One region of the Paenibacillus sp. FSL H7-0918 genome, then DNA from elsewhere that is predicted to be linked to it. Evidence: predicted binding sites of a transcription regulator. Region 1 holds the regulator's gene; the other holds the start of a gene.
What was found. The regulator LexA, encoded in region 1, represses DNA repair genes until DNA is damaged. The targets are predictions, from matches to a motif close to CGAACATATGTTCG.
Positions count from the first base shown of each region.

Region 1 (10,450 bases):
GATTCGTACACCTTCATCCGTAACAACATCTTCACCTTTTTTTAATTTCCCATAAATCGGTCCCGGTTTTAAACCATAACTCTTAAGCAATTCCGTATTGAGGCTTCCGGGACTATCCTTTTCCGTTACCCGGTAGCCATAGCTGTCAATCCGGTGCTCAAGTAATGCAGCCTCAACTTTAAAGCTATCATCCTCGAATATAATTCCTCCTGTATGCTCTACAATCTCAATCTTATAAGGAATTCGGGATTGGCTCACAGCTAAGGAGATCTCTAAGTAAGCTTTTAATCCAGGGGGTCCGTACACCGTTAACGGCGCTGTCCCTCCCTGATAACCACGACTTGATAATAGACCTGGAAGACCAAATAGGTGATCACCATGCAAGTGGGTAATGAATAGTTTTTCCAGCTTTCCTAGCCGAATCGGTGAACGAAGAACCTGATGTTGTGTACCTTCCCCACAATCGAACATCCAAATACTGCGACGTTCTTCCAGCAGTCTTAATGTAACGGACGTTACATTGCGTTGTAGCGTTGGCACACCTGCATTAGTACCTAAAAAATATAGATCCATTCTTTTTCCTCCCTTCTGCTTATTGGCTCAACCATCTCTTTTCAATTCTAAACGACCTTCTTCCAGCAAAAAACCCCCCAGTTACGGGAGGTTCCGCTGAAAGGGATACAATCCCCTACAGACCTGGTATATAAATGAAAGAATTACAGCTTCTCTACATTAAAATACTGCGCTTCTGGATGGGCAAATACCATAGCCGAAACGGAAGCTTCGGGCTCCATCATAAAGCCTTCTGTAAGGTGAACACCGATATCCTCCGGAGATAACAACTTAAACAGTGGACCTTGATCTTCTAAATCCGGGCATGCAGGATAACCAAATGAAACACGGATTCCTTGGTATCTTGCCCCATGTCTTTGCTTCATCGTCATATCCGCCGGATCCGGGAAACCCCAAGTATCGCGCATCATATGATGGACGCGTTCCGCCAGTCCTTCTGCCACTTCAAGTGCAACCGACTGCAAGGCGTGTGAACGCAGATAATCTCCGCTTTCTTTCAGCTGAGTAGACAATTCACGTACACCGTGACCTGCTGTTACAACTAGGAATCCAACATAGTCCATAATACCACTGTCAACAGGTTTCAAAAAGTCCGCCAAGCACAGATGAGGCTCTACCCCTTGTCTCGGGAAAGTAAAGGTATGCAGGATCTCGGACGTATTCTGTGGATTATACACTATAATATCATTCCCTTGCGATTGTGCAGGGAAGAATTGATACATAGCATGTGGAGTAATGGTACCCTCTAGCATCGCTTGATGGAGAATATCGTCTACGGTACCCTTCAGTTCAACAGTCCGCTGATCTCCAGCAGCTAATTGGGCTTCTACAGAACCCCGTAACCCCAAATGATGACCCAGCAGCATTTGCATATTCACATAGGGGATAATATGCCCCAATGGATAGTTACGCAGTACGTGGCGTTCTAAATCCGGTGGAACAAATACAGGTGCATCTGGAGATATTTTGGAACGCACTGCTCTGGTTAGTTTCGGCAGTTCTTGCTTAGGCGCCACCGCAACCGCTGCTTCTGCCTCCACACGAATTTCCTCGGCAATCTTCTCCCGTTCTTCAGGGTTCATAAGCCGATTGGCAATATCCAGCCCGTCCATAGCGTCCTTAGCATACAATACTAGACCGTCATATTCTGGACGAATACGGGTCTTCGTAAATTTACGGGTCAAAGCTGCGCCGCCGACCATAATCGGAACATCGATCCCTGCTGTACGTAAATCCTGAGCGGTGAGGACCATCTGCTGAGCAGATTTCACAAGCAGCCCGGACAATCCTATCGCATCAGCTTTTTCTCGACGGAAGGCTTCGATAATGGTCTCTGGTGGTACTTTTATACCCAAATTAATGATCTGATAACCATTATTAGAGAGGATGATCTCCACTAGATTCTTACCAATATCATGCACGTCCCCTTTTACGGTTGCCAGCATAATTTTCCCTTTAACCGCTGTCTCATCCTTCTGCATAAACTGCTCTAGATGATTGACAGATGCCTTCATCACTTCAGCGCTTTGCAGCACCTCAGCAACGATCAATTCATTATTATTAAATAACCGGCCGACTTCCGACATCCCTGCCATCAGCGGTCCATTGATGATCTCCAGCGGACCAGATTTAGTCAATGCTTCATTAAGGTCAGGAATGAGTCCTTCCTTCGTACCTTCAACCACATAGGAAGCTAAACGTTCTTCAAGTGACAGGTTGGAAATCTTCTCTTTTTTCTCTACTTTTTTACCACGGAAAGCAGCTACAAAAGCAGAAAGCGTCTCATCATTCGTATTATAAATCAGTTCCTCAGCAAGATGACGTTCTTCAGCAGGAATGGAAGCATACCGCTCCACTTTTTCTGTATTTACGATCGCATAATCTAATCCAGCTTTTGTACATTCATAAAGGAATACGGAGTTCAACACTTCACGACCCGCTTCCGGCAATCCAAAGGAGACGTTGCTAATGCCCAAGATCGTATGAACGCCTGGAAGTGCTTCCTTGATCAAACGAATGCCGTCAATCGTTTCTTTTGCTGAACCGATATATTGTTCATCTCCGGTTCCTACAGGGAACACCAACGTGTCAAAAATAAGATCTTCTCCTGCTAAACCGTACTTATTCACTAGCAAGTCATAGGAGCGTTTAGCCACTTCCAGTTTATCTGTCGCCTTAATGGCTTGTCCCGTCTCATCGATGGTACCCACAACAATAGCTGCACCATATTTATGAATGATCGGCGTCACCAGCTCGAATTTCTCTTCACCATCTTCAAGGTTAATGGAGTTAATTATCGCCTTACCTTGACAGTACTGCAAAGCCAAATCGATAACCTTAGGATCGGTAGTATCGATCATCAGGGGTACTTTAACCTTTTTCACAACCAGTTCTAAGAAAAGCTTAATATCTTCAATCTCATCACGGTCAGGGTCTTGTACACACACGTCAATAACCTGTGCCCCACTCTTCACCTGAGCACGGGCAATTTCTGAGGCTTCCTCATATTTACCTTCGACGATAAGACGTTTAAATTTACGAGAGCCAAGTACATTCGTACGTTCACCAACCATGTATGGACGGTTGTCGTTCTCAATATAGATAGGCTCGATGCCTGAAAGTGCAGGCGGATGATTACCTGTCAGCGGGCGTGGAGGATATTCAGAAAGTGCTTCCTTCATCGCACGGATATGCTCTGGTGTCGTTCCACAGCACCCCCCCGCAATGTTCAGCCAGCCTTTTTCGGCAAAGGCTGCAATCTTGCGAGCTAAAGAATCTGGAGATTCATGATAATGTCCGTTCTCATCCGGCAATCCTGCGTTTGGATAACAGCTCACGGCTGCGGAGGAGATCTCCGAAAGCGAACGAATGTGATCCCGCATGAACTCAGGACCAGTCGCACAGTTGAGGCCCATAGAGATAGGCTTCAGATGTTCTAATGAGATATAAAATGCTTCAATATTCTGACCCGCCAATGTAGTACCCATTGGTTCAATTGTTCCGGAAATCATAACCGGCAACGTGATGCCAGTCTTTTCAAAAGCATTACGAATACCAATACTTCCAGCTTTAACGTTAAGTGTATCTTGAGAGGTCTCCAGCAGCAAAACATCTACTTTACCGTCGATCAATGCCACTGCTTGTTCCTCATAGCTATCAACTAACTCTTGGAAAGTAACGCCTCCAGTTACTGAGAGCGTTTTTGTTGTTGGACCCATAGCCCCCACGACGTATCGCGGACGGTCAGGTGTGTCATATTTGTCTACTGCTCTGCGAGCCAACTCTGCTGCCGCTAGATTGATCTCACGTGCCCGCTGAGGAATATCATATTCAGCTAGCACAACAGAGGTTGCACCAAATGTGTTAGTCTCAATGAGATCAGCCCCTGCTTCGAGGTACTGCTCATGAATCGTCTGAATGACTTCTGGACGTGTTAATACCAGCATTTCATTACAGCCGTCCAGCTCATCGCCTCCAAAATCTTCTCCAGTAAGAGGCACCTGTTGGATCATCGTGCCCATTGCGCCATCAAGGATCAAAATCCTTTGTTGTAAGCTTTCCTCAAGTGTATATTTAGCCAACTAATAGTCCCCCCAGTAAAACATTAGAGTAAGTTTAGCAGAATAAAGGGATTTCGAAAAGCCTTCCTTTCCACTCTGCTTTATCTGTTATTGCTCAGTAACCTTTGCGAACCTTTGAATCATGGTTTCACAGACAGCTCTTTGCTAGGCATAGAGTGCTGTGTCCGGGCTGTCACATGTGAAGTGACATTATATTGTCCTTCCTTTTCAAGGGTCCCTTCTGCTTGATAGACTCCTTTACCAATTAGCTTTCCCTTAAGCTCTATTTTCTGTCCCTCATCATTTTTATTCACAATTTCGAACAGAACCTCTTTTGCATCATCTACTGCCTCGTTATCTTGGGTCACCACAGCTTCAAAGGTTACCTTTTGATTTACAACAACTTCTTCAGGACTCCATTGTAGTTCGACTTTGATAGGTTCCATAGACATGTTCATATTCATGTTATGTATTTCTGAATGCTTGGTTCCATTTGAAGAACATCCACCTAGTACTAGAAGTGTTGCACCTAATAATACAGCGACTAATTTCTTCGATCTCATCATTTGGAGCCCTCCCAATCATTATCGAATAATAAAAATCTACCAATTCATGTTATACATCTCCATCTATTATACACATTATTATTGGTTTTTCAGTATTTTGCATCAATTCCGCATTAGTCTTGTGACTTAAATCATTTACTTAAAAATCTAATGAAATCCTTATGTTAGTATGTATGTACAGAAAAGCAGCGAGTTTCTTAGGATCTCAGAAACTCGCTGCTTTTATAAAGTCTTTATATTGGAGCTAATAGCTCTGTATATCTTACAAGGATTGAACTAGTGGAAGAAGTTCCTCAAGGTGATTGATTTCATGATCCGGATGAATATCAAGACTAGGTGCTCTACCTTTTCTATTAATCCAGACCGTGGTCAACCCTGCTGCCAGCCCCCCACGGATATCCGTTGTCAGCTTATCGCCGACCATAACCGCTTGCTCAGGCGTTACATCAAGAAGCTCTAAAGCATGCAGGAAAATTTCCTTATCCGGTTTGCCTTTACCAAAGCTTCCGGAAATCACAATATGATCAAAGAAAGGAATTAACTCGGGCACACCATCTAGTTTCTCTTGTTGCAGTGCAGGACAGCCGTTCGTAAGTAGCAGAAGCTTCACTTGACCCCGTAACTGCTCCAGTACATGCATTGTTTCTTCATAGATGTATGGACGTTTTCTGCGCTCTGCTGCGAATTTAGTTGCCAAGGTCTCAGCTAGTGCTTCGTCTTCCACCCCTAACGCTGCAAGTCCGCGACGCCAAGACTCTTTACGATATACCGGTGCAAGCTGCTCCAATTGACGGAATTCTGGCTGTTCACCTGCCGTAAAGTTAGCCCAGAGTGCTTCATATGGATTAATTCCGATCATCTTTGTAAATGGGAACGTCTCATAAGATTCATATAAGCTACTTGCTTCCTTACGAACTGCAACTTCTAGTTCTTGTGGATCGATCGTATCCCCGGCGGCTTCACAAGCAGAACGAAATGCTTCTTCGACGCTCCGATCATCCCACAGCAATGTATCATCAAGGTCAAATAGTACAGCAGAAATTGGCATTACAGGTCTCCCTCTCCCTTTAACTGGTCTAGTTCTATTCGTGAACTACTTCAATGTTGTGAGCTTTAGCAAATGCTTCTAATCGTGTACTCATCGCATTAGTATCATAGCGATTCATAAGTTTTGTGAAAATCCATTTCGTACGTTTCCCTTTATGCTTAATGACTACAGCTCCACGCGAAAGGGTGATTTTCTCAATATCTGCAGCTGGAAGTCCGCGTTCGCGATTGAATTTAATAGTGGACAGTCTTGCTTTTTCCACCTTCAAGTACGGACGACGGAAGAACAATAGCGCTGCCAGCAAATAGTACAGTACTACTCCCAGCCAATTAGCCAGCATGCCATTACCTTTGGCCTGATCAATAGAACCAACTACCCAAAACATAGTGCCAAGTATCACTAACACTACCGGAAATGCAATGTTGCGACCTTTAAAGACTTCGGCATTCTGGGTAGGAGATTTAGAGGCATAAATCGTATCCTTGCCTTGCTTCTTTCTTTGCTTGTTGATTTGCTGTGTGTTGCGTTGAACCATTCTTTCCCAAGAACGGGCCATGTGCGTTCCCCCTAGTCATCCTGAAATATCTATGAAAAGGAACAGCGAGCTAATGTTTAAGCCCCTTGTTACCTTGTTCATGCTCATCGTTATCTACCACTTCAATAGTATTTAATTGTGCTCGGAAGTTATTGCGGATATTCCCCAGGTAAATTTCACGAAGCTTGGCGCGTTCCGCCACTTCCTCTTGATTAAGGCCTACGCTCTTCTGTTTGCGTGCCAATTCGTTAATTCGCGCGACCAACTCATCAATATTCAATACTTTCCCTCCCCCTATAAATTAATTCTAACTCTGCCATGAGAAAAAGAGCTTGTCAAGGTCTACTCCCTGCAAGCTCTACTGGTCATTCTATTATGTTCTCAGAAAATTAATAAATAGGTAAAGTAAGTATGTCTCCAGCGTTAATTTGACTACTCTTAATCCCACTTGAACGTTTAATTCCTTCTATATAAACAACTGTCTTCATATCAGCTGGTTTATTCTTAAGGGCAATACTCCATAGTGTATCTCCACGTTCAACCACAATCCGCTTCTCTTCCTTCATTATAGTCGTCGATCCTGCAAATACATTTCCCACTACTGTTAGGCCAGATAATACTAGCACGAAAATCAATATTAACTTAATAAAGAAATCTTGACGGAACAACGAAATCATCCCTCCAAGCAAACGTTCCGTTATCTCTTTCACCTTAGCGGAATTACGGGCAACGTCATTATGTCCTATAGATTCAACCACTGGGGCCTTATCGTAGATGCTGCGGTATGTACTGTATTTTAGCATAATCATCATCCTCCAAACACTTGTTCTTACTTTCGAATTTATAATAACACGAACATGTGTTTTGTTCAATACTATTTCAGAACAATTGTTCTCTTTTATTCGAGAGACTCAAGCGGTTCATTTTATTATCATTTGTCTACCATTTTTTAACTCTAGCAGATTAATATTTATAATAGTTAGAACTTATGTTTGTGCGAACGGTAGTTCTATGTTATAATTTTCCCAAACATTACTATATGGGGTTGATTCCAATGTCAAAGATTTCAAGTCGCCAGCTGGCGATCCTGGAATTTATACGAAGCGAAGTCCGCAGCAAGGGTTATCCACCTTCCGTCCGGGAAATTGGAGAAGCTGTTGGCCTTGCTTCCAGCTCCACAGTTCACGGTCATTTGGACCGGCTTGAGAAGAAGGGACTTATTCGTCGAGATCCAACGAAGCCACGTGCAATAGAATTACTAGGCCAAGAGGATTCAGAGAATGTTCACCAATTCGCGCAGACCATCTCACGGATTCCTGTCGTAGGTAAAGTTACCGCCGGGGTACCTATCACTGCTACAGAGAATATCGAAGACTACTTCCCACTTCCTACTCACTATGTAGGTGACAACAAAGTATTTATGCTGTCTGTCATGGGTGATAGTATGGTGGACGCAGGCATTATGAATGGTGACTATGTGATTGTTCGCCAACAACAAACAGCGGACAACGGAGATATCGTTGTAGCCATGACCGAAGAAGATGAAGCAACCGTTAAGACCTTTTACAAGGAACGTGATCATATACGGCTTCAGCCGGAGAATCCAGCTTATGAGCCGCTTCGCCTTAATCGCGTAACTATTCTCGGAAGAGTCATCGGATTGTTTCGAGATATCCACTAAGTATGCACTTCTAACATAAAAGGCTGGTCCGCATATGCGGAACAGCCTTTTTTCTACGTTTTTTTGCTTTTCCAACCACTTACGAACATTTGTTCCCAATGGCTAAAATGGCCATTTTCTATGAATAACCCTTTAGGCGTTCTGCTCATATCCTAATTAGAAAGGAGTGTTGCGTATAATGCCCAACTACCGAATTATTGTAGATCTGACCCAACGAATGTTATATCTTCTGGACAATGATATTGTGATTAGAGGTTTCCCTGTCGGCATCGGTAAGATGTTAACCCAATCCCCAGTGGGTGAATTCACTATTATTAACAAACAACCCGACCCAGGGGGTCCCTTCGGTGTGTTTTGGATGGGACTGTCTAAACCACACTACGGAATTCATGGAAACAATGACCCTTCCTCCATTGGGAAAGAGGTGTCCCACGGCTGCATCCGGATGTACAACGAGGATGTGTTAGCACTCGCTGCTATTGTCCCTATAGGCACACGAGTAACGATAAGAAATTAAATTCGAATGGAGGCTCGGCAACCCCCAAATCACATTAAAAAATGGGGGTCATTACATAAGTAAGTATTTTTTCATTAGCATACTAGGAGTTTGGTGATTATATGTCGAATATTGTTAACAGGATTGCAAATTGAAAAGGATGTGTTTAGTTTGAATAATTCAAAAATTAGAACCCTCGTCGATTTTAAAGTCGATGCACTGGGTAAGCTGTCCGGTTTACTTTTAAATGATGAACAAGCTAGTGGAAAAAAAGTGAATTTGCTCACCTCTTTTGGCAGCATTCAGGGAATCGTCTCTCCAACCGTCTCCAACAAAGAGGATGTATTTGATTTAAAATCTTTGATGGATGATGTAATTGTAGACGAATACATATCTTATTTGGGAGCAGAACACCCTGATAAAAATTTCAGCTATAACTTTGTTGTCCTCAATGACGTTACTGTAAGACCTTATGCTAGTTATGGGACTCCGATCGAATACAAACAGCTGATTGTTTATACCGATCATATCACTGCCTTCAATTTTCTATAGGTTTACATAATCACCTTAAAAAGCACTCTTGCAGCAACCCCAAATTTTGCATCATTTGCAGAATCGGAAGGTTTCTCTGGGTGCTTTTTTTGGGTTAATCGTGAAGTCGATCCTATAATTCCACGAATTTCCCTTTTAAAAGATACTAGTGGAGATCATTCAGGCATATCTTTCAATAAGCAACAATTTGAGTCTAATGAGATAACTAGGAGGTGTGATTATATGCTGATTATCTTGATGTACTTATTTGCTATTTTAGGAGTTGTTTTAATTCTAAGTGCCGCCATTATAAAATTGAAAACGCTATCTGCTTCATCTGAAATTTCTATGCTAGTTAATGCGACCTCATCTTTTAACATCAGCTTCACCAAAACATTCATTCCCCCCAATCAATCTCACTTGATCGCACTTAACGAGCCTAATAAAAAATTGGCAATCGGTACCAAAAATCCGAAGAGTAACAAAAAAGCAGTAGCAAAGCTATACTCTTTTGATAATGTAATGGGATCCGAGATTGTGGTTAACGCACTCACCCTTTCAAAAGTCTCCAAAAGACATCAAAACAGCAAAACTACTGCAACAAGTGCAGATATTAACGTCCTTAAGGAAGCTGATGAAGAAGCTAATGTGATTGAAGAGCTTACGCTTAAAATATATATGAACAGCAAAGAAACGCCTGTGTATTGTATCTCCTTCTTGCCGGGTTTATTGCCTATTCGACAATCCGACAACCAGTACAAGGAAGCTTTCTCCCAAGTACAGCAATTGCATGCACTGTTCAGGTCAATCGTCTCTGAATAATTAAGTTGCTTTTTGCGCAATAAGATGTGTGAATTATTTTTCGCAAAAACCTTTGATGTAGACACCATATCGCCATACCCTCATTTGTTTTCGACATAGAAAAATCTAAAGTTGCACACTAAACCCATCAAACTGGTGAATGCCCGTACCATGTGCTACTACCTTTTGCTCACGTAACTCACGAACTGCCTTTTTGACCTCTTGTAAAATAGATGGATCTAAACCCAGTGTATTATGAGAACCGAATACTTGGGTAACTCCTGGAATTTCCGTAATCTTTTCTAAGGATGCCACTAAATCAACCGGACTAGTCGAAGGGTAAAAGGCATAGATTGGCGTAACGTCATACAATAAATCACCTGTAAACAGATATCCGTTGGCATGATCAAAAAGGCTGATATGACCTGGCGAATGACCTGGTGTGTGGTAAATTTCTATTTTGCGCCCGCCTATGTCGAGCACATCCCCTTCTTGTAAAAGAGCTGTTGGTTTCCCTTGAAAAGGTATGTAGGTGTTAGGATCAAAGGTTTCAGGAACAGGAAGGGTGATGTCCCGGCTCATATCTTTTCGAATCTGGGCAAGGGACAAGCCTTTTATTCCGTTAATCAGCCAATCCTCATCCGCTTTATGAACATAGA
Region 1 covers NZ_JBBOWJ010000003.1:26,441-36,890, reverse strand. Annotated here, with positions in the region: gene rnz (ribonuclease Z) at 1-573, opposite strand, end outside; gene metH (methionine synthase) at 717-4,094, opposite strand; gene MHI15_RS20035 (FixH family protein) at 4,274-4,699, opposite strand; gene MHI15_RS20030 (HAD family hydrolase) at 4,962-5,747, opposite strand; gene MHI15_RS20025 (hypothetical protein) at 5,782-6,303, opposite strand; gene MHI15_RS20020 (DUF896 domain-containing protein) at 6,353-6,562, opposite strand; gene MHI15_RS20015 (LysM peptidoglycan-binding domain-containing protein) at 6,672-7,085, opposite strand; gene lexA (transcriptional repressor LexA) at 7,337-7,963, shown strand; gene MHI15_RS20005 (L,D-transpeptidase) at 8,142-8,480, shown strand; gene MHI15_RS20000 (hypothetical protein) at 8,631-9,011, shown strand; gene MHI15_RS19995 (hypothetical protein) at 9,234-9,812, shown strand; gene MHI15_RS19990 (MBL fold metallo-hydrolase) at 9,918-10,450, opposite strand, start outside.

Region 2 (10,450 bases), on a different contig from region 1:
TTGGCTATACGCTTTTATGTTATCAGCAATTTGAATCGCTAGTTCTCTTGTCGGTGTTAAAATCAACGAGCGAATGCGTCGCACATTATTGGATTTGTTTGGGCTCGATTGTTCGCTTAGCAATTGAATAATAGGCACGGAAAATGCAGCTGTTTTTCCTGTTCCCGTTTGCGCGCATCCAAGTAAATCTCTACCCGCTAATACAGCTGGAATCGACTGCTCCTGTATTGGTGTAGGTGATGTATAGTTTTCTTTGCTTAAAGCCTTCAAAATTGCAGGCACAATATTCAGTTCATTAAATGTCATTGGGTCTCCTTAATTTCTAATACATATATTCTTAACAATAAATCCTTTTGTCACGTCATAAACCATAATCATAACACAATAAGTTACATAATAATAGATTTTCTTTATCATCACACCAATTTTCATTAAAAATCCATTTCAGGATACTATCCGTTCTGCTCTTACAGAAATATTTTTACTAAAAAAAATACTCCTTCTCAATTTATCCTGCGGCGTATCTTTTGTTGAGCCTGTTGATCCTGTTGAGCCTGCTGAGTCTGCTGAGTCTGCTGATTCTGCTGAGACTGTTGAGCCTGTTGAGCCTGGAGACTGCTGAGCCATCGGACTCAGACGCCCTTATTTTGAAAATTCGTGGATTTTGGACATGCTATCGGACTCAGATGCAGTTATTCACACCTTCGAAGCCCAATTCAGTACAAATATAAGGCAATAAGAGCTATGCAGTCCGAAACCTTGGCAAAATAGATCAAAATGCTGAAATAGCTGCAATACAGTCCGATAAGTACAAGCCGTCGGCTAAGCCACACAATCCTTACAGCACGCAGATCAGCCACGTATTCCTTATAGCACACAGATCAGCCACACAATCCTTACAGCACGCCGATCAGACACACAATCCTTACAGCACGCCGATCAGACACACAATTCTTACAGCACGTGGATCAACCACGCAATCCTTACAGCACGTAGATCAGCCACACAATCCTTACAGCACGCCGATCAGACACACAATCTTTACAGCGCGCCGATCAGCCACGCATTCCTTACAGCACGCCGATCAGACACGCAAAAAAAGCGGAGGATTTCTCCCCCGCTTCTTATCTTTGCTATAACTATGATGACTATTCTACGATTTCAGCAGTATCGCCGTTGTTGGCACCTGCAGCGTTAGCTTCGTCAGTGTCAATATGCATATCCAGTTTAAAGCTGTCTGATACGCGTGCAATTACGTTCTCCAATACGAGACCACGGTCGCCTCCGAGGCGAACTTTAAGCAATTGCTTATCAGCAATGCCCCAAGCTTCAGCTTCAGAAGTATGGAAATGAATGTGACGAGCGGCAATGATAACGCCTTGTTCCAATTCTACTTCGCCAGCAGGTCCTTTAAGCGTAATGCCAGGTGTTCCATCAATATTTCCAGATTCGCGAACTGGAGCTTTCACGCCAAGTGCGAAGGAGTCAGTACGGGAAATTTCTAATTGGGAAGCCGGACGAGCAGGTCCCAAAATTCTTACTTTGTCAAATTTACCTTTGCTGCCGATAACTGCTACTTGCTCATTTGCTGCAAACTGTCCTGGTTGAGAGAGGGGTTTGAACTCCGTTAGTTGATATCCTGGGCCAAACAAAGCCTCCACATGCTCTTGCGTAAGGTGAATATGTCTAGCCGACACACCTACGGGTACAGTCTTACTCATAGTAAAGTCACTCCTTGTATTTTCTCTAGTATCTGTACAAGCCATTAACCATTATACATCTTCTTAACCAAAAATAAAAAGCCCCACATCATAACGAGGGCCTTTTTTTCGACAATTCATACTTTTAGAGCAGGATTGTCATGATTTAGACACCTGAGAAGGTAAGTTTGTGCGCAGGTAGGAGACCGCATTCTCATATAACCAACCTTTTACGGAAGCTTCTGGATAGTAACGAAGCAGGTGCTCCGCGAGCTCAGGGTATTTTCCCGGATGTTCCATGTTCTCTACCCAAGTGTCAATGCCGTCAAAATCCGAACCAAACATCATATGTTTCTCGCCACCTAGACTACATACATGATCAATATGCTTTAATAAATCATCCATACGAGCTTTTCCATCATCACACACAAACCACGGATAAAAGGTCAGGCCCATTCTTCCGTCCATTGCAATCAAAGCTTTAATTTGTTCATCATTTAAATTTCTAACATGCCCACAGATTGCTGCGGCGTTCGAATGGGAAGCTATAAACGGACGTGTGCTTAAGTCGGCTAGCTCCCAAAAACCTGCCTGAGACAAATGCGACACATCAAGCAGCATTCCGCTGTCGTTGCACCATTCGATCAGCATTCGCCCTTTTTCCGTAAATCCGCCGTTGCGCTGCTCCAGAACACCGTCCGCTGCCCAATTGGCATAATTCCAAGTGATTCCCAAAAACCGCACGCCAAGCTCAAAGCAGAGCTGTGCATAAAACAAGTTCCCTTCTAGACCGTCTACACCCTCCAGAGAGAGCATTCCCCATGGGGATGCTCCAGCTGTTCGTTTTCCTACCTCCTCCTTCCAACGCAGCCACTGAAGGCTCTCTGCGCCTATTATTTTTTGCCGGAACAAATCAATTTGTCCTAAAACATTCTCAAAGCTAGGTCTTCCTCTACTTGCCGAAAGGTATATTGCAAAAATCTGCAATTCCACACCGCCCGCTACCAGCCGCTCTCCGGTAACATCCAGCCGAGGATCATTCTTAAAATCCATATCTGGTGATGCTTGCATTTTACTCAGCACATCACAATGAAAATCCGCAACCTGTAGCTTATCGGTTCTCATCCCAAGCCCTCGCTTTCATGCAGCCCTATTCCAGATTCTATGCTTAAAAACGCCAGACTATATACGAAAAGCAAAAAACCTGTTTACATAAGTAAACAGGTTCATCCGTTCTATGCTTCTATTATCTGGGTTCTACAATCAATTTAATCGCGGTTCGATCCTCTCCATCAATCACAATGTCTGTAAATGCCGGAATGCAGATCAAATCTACTCCGCTTGGTGCAACAAATCCCCGGGCAATGGCAACTGCTTTGACTGCTTGATTCAGTGCTCCAGCTCCAATAGCTTGTAATTCGGCCGATCCACGTTCACGAAGAACACCTGCTAAAGCGCCGGCGACGGAATTTGGATTGGATTTAGCTGATACTTTTAATACATCCATAGTAAGTACCTCCCCTGGGAAAATAATGGTGTTCTTCCACTACTTTAGATGTTATTCGCGAGAGAAGAAATAATTCCTTCTTTTTGCGGACTACTCTGGAGAAAATGGTACAATAGATACTCTTTTTCGATATAATAAATATCACTCTTTACCCTTATTCGGCGAAATTACCCGGAAAATCACTTATCTTATCCTACTACTAGCTCATTACCCATTCATCTTCACGTAGCCGTATTTTCTCCAGACGGGTAGCCGCGCCAGTACTCTCGTCTAACTCTGCAAATAAACCATGAAGCTGCCACTTGCCTTCATCAACAACAAATCGTGCTGGAAGCTGTGTAGTGAACTTATAAAGTACTGCATCTCTTTCCATACCCAGAATCCCTTCGCTTGAACCAACCATGCCCGCATCGGTCAAGTAAGCCGTTCCACCCGGCAAAATCACATCATCATTCGTCTGAACGTGAGTATGGGTCCCTACTACAATTGATGCGCGACCATCCATGAAATAGCCCATGGCGATTTTCTCAGAGGTAACCTCTGCATGGAAATCAACGAGAATGCATTTATGATCTCTACGTAGCTCTTCCACAATTTCTTCACCCACACGGAAAGGACAATCAATCGCAGGCAAAAATGTACGGCCTTGCAGGTTAACTATAGCTAGCTCTTTGCCGTTACCTTTAACAACTGTATATCCTCTTCCCGGTGTTCCTGGAGGAAAATTAGCAGGACGGATAATCCGGGCCTCATCGTCGATAAACTCGAAGATGTCCTTGTTGTCCCATGTGTGATTACCCATGGTGATTCCGTGAACGCCCCAGTTAAAAAATTCATTTGCGATCGCTTTAGTAATACCTCTACCGGCAGCAGAATTCTCACCGTTAACTATGATTATATGTGGTTGATATTTGCTTTTTAATGAGGGCAACATCTCCCGAAGTGCCTTCCTACCTACACTACCTACGATATCTCCAATGAATAGTACTTTAATGTTTCTCTCCTCCTAATCTTAACCTCTGCATCTAACGGATAAGTCTTCATATTTAAAAGAAAAAAGGCCCCGCTTAGGGGCCAATTTTCATCAAATATAAGAAAGTATAAGTTATATCTTATCCTTTAACCTTATATTCCTAGCAGAAACATGTACAAGGAAACGATCATAAATATCGTTATTTCCGAAGCGTATGTTATCTACTTATTGCCTATTTAGCGTATTCAACAGCCCGTGTCTCACGAATAACGGTAACCTTGATATGTCCTGGATAATCCAGTTCACTTTCAATCATCTTCGTAATATCGCGAGCAAGACGGAATGCCTCTGCATCGTCAATCTTCTCTGGCTGTACCATCACGCGCACCTCACGGCCCGCTTGAATAGCAAATGATTTCTCTACGCCTTCGAATGACTCTGAGATTTCTTCCAGTTTCTCTAGACGTTTAATATACGTTTCCAGTGTTTCACGGCGAGCACCAGGTCTAGCAGCCGACAATGCGTCAGCGGCACCAACCAACATAGCAATAACCGAGGTAGCTTCGCAGTCTCCATGATGAGATGCGATACTGTTGATAACAACCGGATGTTCTTTATATTTCTTCGCTAGTTCAACGCCGATCTCAACATGCGAACCTTCCACTTCATGATCCAGCGCTTTGCCGATATCATGGAGTAATCCTGCACGTTTTGCAAGCACGATGTCTTCCCCAAGCTCACCGGCCATCAGTCCTGTTAAATAAGCAACCTCCATGGAGTGCTTCAATACATTTTGACCATAGCTTGTACGGAATTTCAGACGCCCCAGAATCTTGATCAAATCTGGATGCAAACCGTGAACGCCCACTTCGAAAGTAGCTTGTTCACCATATTCCCGAATCCGTTCGTCCACTTCTTTGCGGGATTTCTCCACCATCTCTTCAATACGAGCGGGGTGAATACGTCCATCAGCCACCAATTTCTCAAGTGCCGTACGGGCCACTTCACGGCGGATTGGATCAAATCCTGACAAAATAACTGCTTCCGGCGTATCATCAATAATGAGGTCGATACCTGTAAGAGTTTCCAAAGCACGAATATTACGGCCTTCACGACCGATAATCCGACCTTTCATCTCTTCATTCGGCAACGTAACAACTGAAACCGTTGTTTCCGCTACGTGATCAGCTGCACAGCGTTGGATAGCGAGTGTGATGATTTCACGGGATTTCTTATCCGCTTCTTCTTTCGCCTGCTGTTCAATTTCTTTGATCATTTGTGCCGTTTCATGGCGAACTTCTTGCTCAACATTGCTAAGAATGATACTTCTTGCATCTTCGATGCTTAAATTGGAGATACGTTCCAATTCAGTGACTTGGTTTTTGTAAATAACATCAATTTGCTGTTGGGTTTCATCAATTCGTTTCTCTTTGTTAGCTACTTGTTCTTCTTTTCTTTCAAGCGATTCCATTTTTTTATCCAGAGATTCTTCCTTTTGCAGCAAACGTCTCTCTTGCCGTTGGATTTCATTCCGACGTTCACGAGTTTCTTTCTCAGCTTCAGTACGGATTCTATGGACTTCGTCCTTAGCTTCCAATACTGTTTCTTTCTTCAGCGCCTCAGCGTCCTTCTTCGCATTCTCAACGATGACAACGGCTTCTCTTTCTGCGCTTTGGATTTTAGCTTCTGCAAGGGATTTACGAATAAAATAACCGAACCCAAAGAATATTGCAGCTACAACGAGAACGATAATGACCCAGATCCATGATTCCAGCATCTGTTCACCTCCTCGTTGGTTCCTCTCCAAGGTATATCCCTGGGAATTGTGCAGTTGTTTAACTATCCGTTCATCACCATACAAAAAACCGGTAAACAACCGATTGCCATACTGCACATGCTGCACATGCACACTGCCCGCCTTATCCGGCGATTACATTTCATATGAGTTGTACGTGAACCGTTTAAAACAGTCTCCTTTTTGGGAAGGAAAAAGGATTCTAATTTTATGCCGATTCATGTTATATTTTATTATTTATAAAAAGACATTGTCAAGAGAGTCGATATACGCATTAATGTCAAGAGAATCAGTGATTCTAGTAAAACTCCTCATCTTCACCTTCATAATTGTCTTCCGCAAGTAAAGTATTGATCACTTGGCGAACCATATCGCCCGAAAATCCACGGCGCATAAGGAAGGCTCCAGTCTTTCTTCGCTTATCTGAAGCTTCTCCACGGATGAGATTCCATTTCTTGCGCCCAGTTTCGAGTGCGCTCTCCAGCTCTTGTTCAGGAGTAATATTCTCCAAAGCTTCCGATATAAGGGTTTTGTCAATCCCTTTCTCACGTAGCTCTTGTCGAATCCACATCTTCCCTTTCCGCTGGTTCGCTATTCGTTGCTCTGCCCATTGCTTAGCATATAAAGGGTCATCAAGAAGTCTTTCCTCCTGCAGCCGCTGCACCACTTCCGCAATAATAGTCTCTCCTATTTCCTTCTGGCGTAAACGGCGAGTCATTTCCATAGCGGTGCGTGGTTTACGTTCTAGATAACGGAGGCCTTCTACATAAGCTCGTTGACGCTCATCAGCTACAACAATTTCAACCAAATCAGCCTTCATAAAAGAATTACCAGTAATCATTCGATATTTAATCATGACGTCCTCGTGCACAGTCATGTTATATGCTCCGAAATGTATGATATAACGGTGGTCAGATTTCTTTTGACGTTCTACTTTAGTGATCTCTAAGAGTTCTCCTTCAGGAAAATCCGATAACACCTGCTCATCTTGTTCTTCTGCTTCAAAATCCAGTTGTATTACCATAGTTGTTTGTCACCTCGTAGCAATAGATCGGTTATCGTCTTACTTTCATTACTTGTTAAGAAAAGACACCCTGCAACAATCAATCACAGGGCGTCCTATTGCTTAATATACTATTCGATTTCGAGAAGCAATTTCTCTTCTTCTTCTTGCTCTGCAATAATATCTTCATTCTTCGGCGCAGCAACAATAGTGGATAAATTACTTGCTTCACGGATCTTATTCTCAATAATAAGGGCAATATCCTGATGTTCCTTCAAAAACTGTTTAGCATTCTCACGGCCTTGACCGAGACGCTCGCCTTCGTAGGAATACCATGCACCACTCTTATTCACGATATCCATTTCAGTACCGATATCTACAAGACTTCCCTCTTTAGAAATCCCTTCACCGTACATGATATCAACATCAGCCTGTTTAAATGGAGGAGCTACTTTATTCTTCACAATCTTGATCTTAGTACGGTTACCAACCACATCGTTCCCCATCTTGATGCTCTCTACGCGACGTACATCTAAACGTACAGAAGAGTAGAATTTCAATGCACGACCACCCGGAGTTGTCTCAGGGTTACCGAACATAACACCGATCTTCTCACGAAGCTGGTTGATAAAGATAGCGATCGTATTGGATTTGCTAATGGCACCAGAAAGCTTACGAAGCGCTTGAGACATCAAGCGAGCCTGCAATCCGACGTGGGAATCACCCATATCGCCTTCAATTTCAGCCTTAGGTACCAAAGCAGCAACGGAGTCAACGACAATAATATCAACGGCTCCACTACGAACAAGTGCTTCGGCGATTTCCAGCGCTTGTTCACCCGTGTCTGGCTGAGAAAGCAGCAATTCATCGATATTTACGCCCAAGTTACGTGCATATTTCGGATCAAGCGCATGCTCGGCATCGATAAATGCAGCTTGTCCGCCTTGTCTTTGCACTTCTGCAATAGCATGAAGAGCAACTGTTGTTTTACCTGAAGATTCCGGTCCATATACTTCAATAATACGTCCCTTTGGAAGTCCGCCTATACCTAACGCAATATCAAGTGCCAAAGATCCGCTAGGTACAACTTCCACTTGCATATGCGTGGATTCTCCCAGTTTCATTACCGAACCTTTACCAAATTGTTTTTCTATTTGACGAAGCGCCATATCAAGCGCTGCACGACGATCTGACAATCAGACCACTTCCTTCACTGTTTATAGTAATATAATAACGTGTTTTTAAGGTCTTGCCAAGCTTTTTTTCGAACATACATTCGTTTTTTTTGTCTTGGGCGTTATTTATCCCTTTTATTGTAAGCCTCCCTCCGGAGATAGAAGTTAATTAAATTCCCCACTTCACCGGACATCAACGACTTATGATCATGAGTAGCCATCGTGATCAAAATCTCTGCAAATATACAAAAAACCGCAGCAAAGAAATCTCAGTGCCACGGTTCTTCCGTATGTGTTTATTATAACTGGGCTAATCTCCCATTACAAGTCTGAACCCTCAAGAGGTGTCTCCACCTTGCGTTCCTCAAGTCTCCGCCACAGACGATACAGCAGAGCCTTTACAGTACGCAACCGGATATTTTCCCGTGTACCTTTAAGATTAAGCTCATAGACCTCTGTCTTACGTCCCCGTTCAGCCAAGCCGATAAATACAAGTCCAACAGGCTTGCGTTCAGAATAACCCGGTCCGGCTACACCTGTAACAGATAAGCCGAAATCACTGTCTGCAATCATTCTCACTTGGTCAGCCAACACCTCGGCAACTTCTCGACTTACGGCTCCAGGAGCATTGGGTCCCTCCAAATAAGCACTTGGCACATTCAGTAGCTTTTTCTTTAGGTCATTCGAATAGCAGACGATTCCGCCGGCAAACATCGATGCACTGCCTGGAATATTTGTTATGCTCTCCATCAGCAAACCTCCGGTGCAGCTCTCTGCCGCACTTAAGGTCAGGCCGGCATCCGCCATCCAATCCACAATCAATTGCTCCAGCGGCACATCAATGTTCGCATACAAATGTTCCGGCAAAATCTCCTTGATTTGTTGTTCCAGTATCTCCAGCTTTTTTGTAGCTTCATGCTCAGAAGGGGCCTTTGTCGAAATACGAACAGTTACCTCTCCCTCTTTGGCATACGGAGCAATCGTTGGATCAGTCTGACTGCGAATCAGTTCGATGAGCTTGTCCTCCAGCAGTGATTCTCCGATGCCGGCAAATTTGAGCATTTTTGAATAAAGCGGTGTTTCGTTCGTCAAGGCGTGCTGCTGTAGCCACGGTACTGCTTTATCTACGAACATCGGTTTCATCTCACGAGGTGGACCTGGAAGCACAATATAATATTTCTTCTCATGCTCAAAAGCAATCCCAACCGCAAGACCGATTTCATTCGGCAACGGTGTAGTTCCTTCAATTATAAGTGCCTGTTTGCGGTTATTTTCGGTCATAACGATCTTACGATCATCAAAGAAGCGTTGTACATGATCCATCGCCAAACGATCAATATGGAGCGTTCTACCTAGCGATGCAGCCAGTGCGTCTTTAGTCAGATCATCCTCAGTGGGGCCAATTCCGCCCGTAAAGATAATAACGTCGGCCCGACTCTGAGCGATCTCGATGGCTTGCTGCAGGCGGCTGCTGTTATCACCGACAACGGTTTGAAAGTATACATCGATCCCGATGGCAGCTAGCTCTATAGACAAAAACTGGGCATTACTATTCACGATTTGACCGAGCAAAAGCTCTGTCCCTACTGCAATAATCTCCGCTTTCATACCTGGCTTTCGCCTCCTCGTTATAATGTAGGTACACTGCTTTTGGATTTCAAAAAAGGTAATAGGTGCTTCACCTATTACCTTTCCTTGTATATCCAGCTTACATGCTTACGCATTATGCAGCTGTAGCAGATCCTTATTCTTCACAAAATAATCAATTCCAGAATAAATAGTGATCAGCGCTGCGGCCCAAATAGCAATATCGTCTACAGGAATACTGACAAATTGAAATGGGAAATTATTCAACAACAGCAGTGAGATCGCAACAATTTGTACAACCGTCTTTATCTTGCCCCATTTGCTGGCGGCAACCACTTTTCCCTCTAGCAATGCAATCTGGCGAAGTCCGGTGACTGCAAACTCACGACTGATGATTACAATAGCAATCCATGAATCGCATCTGCCCAGCTCCACAAGTGAAATCAGAACTGCAGATACCAGCAGTTTGTCCGCAAGTGGATCAAGGAGTTTACCGAGATTGGTGACCATATTATATTTCCTAGCAATGTAGCCGTCTATTCCATCCGTGCTGGCCGCAAGCAAAAAGATTACAGCTGCTACCAAATGATTAACAGATAGCTGAAACGAGCCCCAATGTATCGGTTCTGGATAAAAACTGAAATCCACCAGTAAAAAAAACATCATAATCGGGATCAGGCAAATACGAGCTAGCGTGATGCGGTTGGGCA
Region 2 covers NZ_JBBOWJ010000001.1:295,857-306,306, forward strand. Annotated here, with positions in the region: gene MHI15_RS01405 (DEAD/DEAH box helicase) at 1-306, opposite strand, end outside; gene pduL (phosphate propanoyltransferase) at 1,149-1,721, opposite strand; gene MHI15_RS01415 (dipeptidase) at 1,860-2,825, opposite strand; gene MHI15_RS01420 (stage V sporulation protein S) at 2,947-3,207, opposite strand; gene MHI15_RS01425 (TIGR00282 family metallophosphoesterase) at 3,407-4,201, opposite strand; gene rny (ribonuclease Y) at 4,413-5,957, opposite strand; gene MHI15_RS01435 (regulatory protein RecX) at 6,274-6,999, opposite strand; gene recA (recombinase RecA) at 7,110-8,174, opposite strand; gene MHI15_RS01445 (competence/damage-inducible protein A) at 8,475-9,761, opposite strand; gene pgsA (CDP-diacylglycerol--glycerol-3-phosphate 3-phosphatidyltransferase) at 9,870-10,450, opposite strand, start outside.
Region 2: the regulator LexA is predicted to act here: its motif matches at 8,244-8,257, upstream of recA (recombinase RecA).